Linked DNA regions of Youhaiella tibetensis. The protein of the gene in region 1 binds, or shares a complex with, the protein of each later gene. Links are inferred from orthologs where the notes say so. Each region holds a gene or a part of one and is shown in the gene's direction. Other genes may lie near its edges.

What was found.
Region 2: the proteins of hfq (region 1) and FNA67_RS15030 are in contact, whole or in part, in a crystal structure (PDB 3VU3), measured with the Escherichia coli proteins. The link is inferred for Youhaiella tibetensis from one-to-one orthologs.

What each region holds. Positions count from the first base shown.
Region 1 is NZ_CP041690.1:2,223,586-2,226,698, reverse strand. The notes cover bases 252-3,046. They hold hfq (RNA chaperone Hfq), read left to right. Parts: upstream 252-1,419; coding sequence 1,420-1,674; downstream 1,675-3,046. Other genes in these bases: hflX (GTPase HflX), read left to right, coding at 1,766-3,046; ntrX (nitrogen assimilation response regulator NtrX), read left to right, coding at 252-1,208. In the rest of the region: more of ntrX, read left to right, coding at 1-251; more of hflX, read left to right, coding at 3,047-3,052; mazG (nucleoside triphosphate pyrophosphohydrolase), read right to left, coding at 3,053-3,113. UniProt on the Escherichia coli protein: RNA chaperone that binds small regulatory RNA (sRNAs) and mRNAs to facilitate mRNA translational regulation in response to envelope stress, environmental stress and changes in metabolite concentrations.
Region 2 is NZ_CP041690.1:3,068,406-3,071,610, reverse strand. The notes cover bases 193-3,079. They hold FNA67_RS15030 (catalase), read left to right. Parts: upstream 193-831; coding sequence 832-2,328; downstream 2,329-3,079. Other genes in these bases: FNA67_RS15025 (DUF2336 domain-containing protein), read left to right, coding at 2,624-3,079; FNA67_RS15035 (hydrogen peroxide-inducible genes activator), read right to left, coding at 193-727. Outside these bases: more of FNA67_RS15035, read right to left, coding at 1-192; more of FNA67_RS15025, read left to right, coding at 3,080-3,205.

The sequences.
Region 1 (3,113 bases):
CGCGCCTGGATGGCCTGCAACTGCTCGACGTGCTCCAGTCCCAGCATCCCGATATGCCCGTGGTCATGATCTCCGGGCACGGCAATGTCGAAACGGCCGTGTCCGCCATCAAGCGTGGCGCCTACGACTATATCGAGAAACCCTTCAAGATCGATCGCCTGCTGCTGATCACCCAGCGCGCCGTGGAAGCCACGCGCCTGCGCAACGAGGTGGCCGAACTCAAGGAACGCGGCGCGGGGACCAATACCGAGATGGTCGGCCACTCGCCGGCCCTCCAGCAGGTCAAGGGCATCATCGAGAAGTCCGCGCCGACCAACTCGCGTATTTTCGTTGCTGGCCCTTCGGGCGCCGGCAAGGGTCTCGTGGCACGGCTCATCCATCAGCGCAGCCCGCGTGCGCAGGCGCCGTTCATCGAGATCAACGCCTCGCTCTATGCGCCCGACGAGGTGCCCGTGGTGCTGTTCGGCCGCGAAACACGCGAGAAAAGCGGCATCCTGCGCACCGAGGTCGGTGCGCTTGAGCGCGCTCACGGGGGCACGCTCTACCTGTCGGAAGTCACCGCGCTCCCTCCTTCCGCCCAGGCGGCCCTGCTGCGCACGCTGGTGGAGAACAAGTTCAACCGCGTGGGCGGACAGGTCGCCGTGCCGATCGATGTTCGAATCATCTCCTCGAGTTCGCAGAGCATCCCCTCGCTCGTCGAGGCCGGGCAGTTTCGCTCCGACCTATACCATCGCCTCTCAATCGTGCCGGTTCAACTCACCCCGCTCAAGGAGCGGCGCGAGGACGTGCCGCCGCTGGTAAGCGCATTCATCGAGCAGGTCTGCCGCATGCACAACCTGCCGCGCATGACCATCGGCGATGACGCCATCGCGGTGCTCCAGGCCCAGGATTGGCCGGGCAACGCGCGTCAGTTGCGCAACTCCATCGAGCGGCTGCTGATCCTGATGAAGGGGCAGGCGCCCGAAGATGGGGTCATCACCGCCGCGATGCTGCCGTCCGATATCGGCGAGGTGCTGCCGACGGTGGGCGACACCGATGCATCGGCGCACCTGATGAGCCTGCCGCTGCGCGACGCCCGCGAGGTTTTCGAACGTCAGTACCTGTTGGCGCAGATCGAGCGTTTCGGGGGCAATATCTCCAAGACTGCCGAGTTCGTCGGCATGGAGCGCAGTGCATTGCACCGCAAGATCAAGTCGCTGGGGCTATAGGGCGTATTCGAAATTCTGGGGTGTTCATTGCCGTTGAGGCGGCTATGATCACCGGTAGGCACGGATTTTCAGATGTGCCATAGTGCCTGACCAATTAGATTTGCTTGATGACTTTCCGGGAAGGACAGGCCTGCGGCGGCCAAGGTCCTCACCTACAAGAAGGGTGGCGATGAGCCTGCCCGCTAAACAGAAGCCGCGAGAAGAGGCCTAAATGCCCGCCGAAAAAGCACAAAACCTCCAGGATTCCTTCCTCAATCACGTGCGCAAGCAGAAAGTCCCGGTCACGATTTTCCTCGTGAACGGCGTCAAGCTGCAGGGCATAATTACCTGGTTCGACAATTTCTGCCTGCTGCTCCGTCGTGATGCCCAGTCGCAGCTTGTCTACAAGCATGCGATCTCGACCATCATGCCGGGTGCGCCGATCCAGCTCTTCGATCCCGAGCATACCGGAGGCGACAACGCCTGATCCGCATAATCCGTCGGACGATTTCGACGACGGCGAGGACCGCAAGGGCGGTCCTCAGGCCTTTATCGATCAACGCGAGGCTCCGACACGTGTGGGACTGATCGTCCCGGACGTGCGTGGCGCGTCTGTCTATCACAGCATCGAAGCGCGCAAGGCCGAGTTCGAAGGCCTGGCGGCCGCGATCCGGCTCGAGATCGTGTTCTCCGAGGTCATCCGCGTTCGCGAAGTGCGGCCTGCCACCTTCATCGGCGGCGGGCAGGTGGAAGCCATTGCCAGGCGCGTGCAGGAGGAGGAGATCGAACTCCTTCTCGTCGACACGGCCCTGACGCCGATCCAGCAGCGTAACCTCGAGCGCGAGACCAAGGCCAAGGTTCTCGACCGCACGGCCCTCATCCTCGAAATCTTCGGGGAGCGCGCTGCCACGCGCGAGGGTGTGCTCCAGGTCGAACTGGCCCACCTCAACTACCAGAAGAGCCGTCTCGTCCGGTCATGGACGCACCTTGAGCGGCAACGCGGCGGTTTCGGCTTCCTGGGCGGCCCCGGCGAAACCCAGATCGAAAGCGACCGTCGCCTGCTTCAGGAGCGCATCGCGCTGCTCGAGGAGCGGATCGAGAAGGTCCGCAAGACCCGTCAGCAGCAGCGACGCAACCGGGACGAGGTGCCGTACCCGATCGTGGCCCTGGTCGGCTACACCAATGCCGGCAAGTCGAGCCTCTTCAACACCCTGACCGGTGCCGGCGTCTTCGCCGAGAACCTGCTCTTTGCCACGCTCGATACCACCGTTCGCAAGCTGGAACTGCCGCATGGCCGCCAGGTGATCGTGAGCGACACGGTCGGCTTCGTCGCCGACCTGCCGCACGACCTCGTCGCCGCCTTCCGCGCCACGCTCGAGGAAGTCACGCAGGCCGATGTCGTGCTCCACATCCGGGACGTCGCCAATCCCGATCACCAGGCGCAGGCCCGCGACGTGCTGACCGTGCTCGGTGAACTGGGGGTGTCGTCCGAGACCGTGCCTGTCATCGAGGTCTGGAACAAGATCGACCTGCTGCCGCGTGCCGAGGATGGCTCCATCCCCGCGCTCGCCAATACCGCTCCGGTGGGGCGCGTTGCGGCGACGGTTCCGGTTTCGGCCAAGACCGGCGAGGGTCTGGAAGACCTAAAGATCGCTATCGAGGCGGCCCTGTCGGCGGGCAGCCGGACCTATCGCGTCCACGTGCCTCACGCGGCCGGCGGCGATGTCGGTTGGCTTTACGGCCATGCCGAGATCATCGAGCGCATCGAGCCGGACGAGAAGGGCCAGGATTTCGTGGTCCGCGTCGAACCACGCCACCTGCGCGAGTTTCAGGAGCGCTTCAACGGCCGCATCGAGGGCGAGTGATCACTTGGCCTTGTCGGCCTTGCGTATTTCGTTCCAGTAGCCATCAAGGCGTTCCAGTCCG
Region 2 (3,205 bases), 840 kb from region 1 along the record:
GCAACAACGTGATGCCCTGGCCGTTGGCCACGAACTCGACGATGGTCGAGAGCGAGGTGGCCGCGAACGTGCGCGCGGAAGGATCGGCTTCGAGCGAACAGGCGGCGATGGCCTGGTCGCGCAGGCAGTGGCCCTCATCGAGCAGCAGGATGCGCTCGGCCGGGAGGCTGGCGAGCGGCACCGGGCCCTCGGGCGCTTCGTTGCGCGCCGAGGCGAGCACGAAGGGATCGGGGAAGAGCGGGGCGATGGTCAGCCGCGGGCCGCCAGGCGGCGGTTCGCTGGCGATGAGCGCCAGGTCGAGCTGGCCTTCGGCCAGGGCCTTGAGCAGCGTTTCGGTGCGACTTTCGCTGGCGCGGAAAATGAGGTCCGGAAGCTGCGCCTGGAGGGCCGGGAATATGTCGGGCAGCAGATAGGGCGCGACGGTGGGGATAAGTCCGAACCGAATCGGCCCGGAGGGTTGGCCGGCATGGCCCTGGGCGAAGGACACCAGGTCGTCGGAGGCCTCGAGCACCTTGCGGGCGCGTTCGACGAATTCGGCCCCGAGCGGGGTAGGGCGCACGGTCCGGCCCTGGCGGTCGAAAAGGGCGGCGCCGCAGAACTCCTCGATGAGCTGGATCTGCTGGGAAAGCGCCGGCTGGGTGACGCGGCAGCGTTCGGCGGCACGCCCGAAATGGCCGGTTTCGGCAAGGACCAGAGCATAGCGCATCTGCTTGAGGGTGAGGCTCATGATAAGTTCATATTATCATGATCCATAGGCTTATCAATTTGTCTAATTAGCCCCGTCGGCGTAAGATGCGCCCCGTTGAGAATCTACCCAAGAGAGTTACAGCCATGGTCGATCGTCCCCGCATGACGACGAGTGCCGGCGCGCCGGTTTCCGACAACCAGAATTCGGAGACGGCTGGTCCGCGCGGCCCGGTATTGATGCAGGACTATCAGCTCCTCGAGAAGCTGGCCCATCAGAACCGCGAGCGCATTCCTGAGCGCGTGGTGCACGCCAAGGGTTGGGGCGCCTTCGGGACCCTGACCATCACCAACGACATCTCCAAGTACACCCGCGCCAAGCTCTTCCAGGGCCTGGGCAAGAAGACGGACCTGCTGATCCGCTTCTCGACCGTGGCCGGCGAGATGGGTGCGGCCGACGCCGAGCGCGACGTGCGCGGCTTCGCCATCAAGTTCTATACCGAGGAAGGCAACTGGGACCTGGTGGGGAACAACACCCCGGTGTTCTTCGTGCGCGATCCGCTCAAGTTCCCCGACTTCATCCACACCCAGAAGCGCCATCCCAAGACCAACCTGCGCTCCAAGACCGCGATGTGGGATTTCTGGAGCCAGTCGCCGGAAAGCCTGCACCAGGTCACGACGCTGTTCTCGGACCGCGGCCTGCCGGTGGCGCCGATGTATATGAACGGGTACGGCTCGCACACCTATTCGTTCTGGAACGATGATGGCGAGCGCTTCTGGGTGAAGTTCCACTTCAAGACCCAGCAGGGCCACAAGCACTACACCAATGCCGAGGCCGAGAAGATCATCGGCGAGAGCCGCGAATCCTACCAGGAAGAGCTCTTCGGCACGATCGATCGCGGCGAGTTCCCGCGCTGGACCATGCAGGTCCAGATCATGCCGGAAACCGATGCCGACAAGCATTGGTACAACCCGTTCGACCTCACCAAGGTGTGGCCGCATGCGGATTACCCGGTGATCGAGGTGGGCGTGGTCGAGCTCAACCGCAACGCCGACAACTATTTCGCCGAGATCGAGCAGGCGGCGTTCTCGCCGTCCAACAAGGTGCCCGGCATCGGTTACTCGCCCGACAAGATGCTGCAGGCGCGCGTGTTCTCTTATGCCGACGCCCACCGCTATCGCCTGGGCACGCATTACGAGGCGCTGCCGGTCAACGCGCCCAAGGTTGCGGTCCATCACTACCACAAGGATGGGGCGATGCGCTTCTTCGCCAACAATCCGAACCCGGACGCCTATTACGAGCCCAACAGCTTCGGCGGTCCGGTCGAGGACAAGTCGGTCAAGGAGCCGCCGCTCAAGATCTCGGGCGATGCCGACCGGTATAACCACCGCGACGGCAACGACGACTATCGCCAGCCGCGGGACCTCTACAACCTGTTCGACGCCGGCCAGAAGGCACGGCTCTATTCGAACCTGGCCGCGGCCATGGATGGGGTTCCCGACGAGATCATCGACCGCCAGCTCGCCCATTTCGATCTCATCGCCAAGGAGTATGGCGACGGCATCCGCGCTGCCCGCGCGGCGCTCAAGACCGGCAAGCCGGCAGACGCGATTTCGGACGGTGAATCCGCCGCCGCCGAGTAAGGCGACCAACCGGTACGAATCTCCAGGACCCGGCCCTAGTGGCCGGGTTCTTCGTTTTGGTTAACGGTTTGCTCCGCATCGGCGGCGGGGTGCGAGGGCATGGCTCGGGGTGCGGGGACAAGTGTGCGCCCGAGAGGCGCAGACTACCGGGGGCAAGGCGGCGCGGAGAGGCAGTTTTCCACACAACCAATCGTTAAAATTTGAATCAAATTCCGCCTTCTCACTTTAGCCGGTTGCGAGTGCGCGGTGGCAAAGTCTTCCAAATCGGCGGATCGACCCCGCGCGGAGGGACTAAATGCAAGAGATCGAAGAAGGTACGAAGGCATTCTCGACCTTCCGCGTGCTGAACGGGGACGCCAACGTCATGGAGCGGGAGCAGTTGTTCCGCAACATGGCCCAGCTCTTCTCCTTCGTTTCGGACCGGTGCGACGACGAACAGGTCATCCAGTATGACGAGGTGCTCTGCCAACTCGCCGAACTGGTGGAAGTGGAAGCGCGGGCTCACGTGGCCAAGCTGCTGGCTCCGCTCGACCGGGCGCCGGGCACGGTGGTGGTCAAGCTGGCCAATGACGTGATCGAGGTGGCCAAGCCGCTGCTCGAGTTCTCGAGCGTGCTTTCGGATGACGACCTCATCGATATCGTGGCCAACCAGAGCGAGGACCATCGCGTGGCGGTCGCCAGCCGTCATGCGGTTGCCGAGCGGGTGAGCGACGCCATCACCGAGCATGGCGACAAGGTTTCGATCTCGCGTCTGGTGCGCAACACCAAGGCCGAGCTGGGTCAGTATGCCATCGAGCGCCTGGTGGCGCTGGCGGCCAAGGACGGCGATATCGCCGACGACCTGCGCAATCGCCCCGACATCGACTGGGGTTCGCTG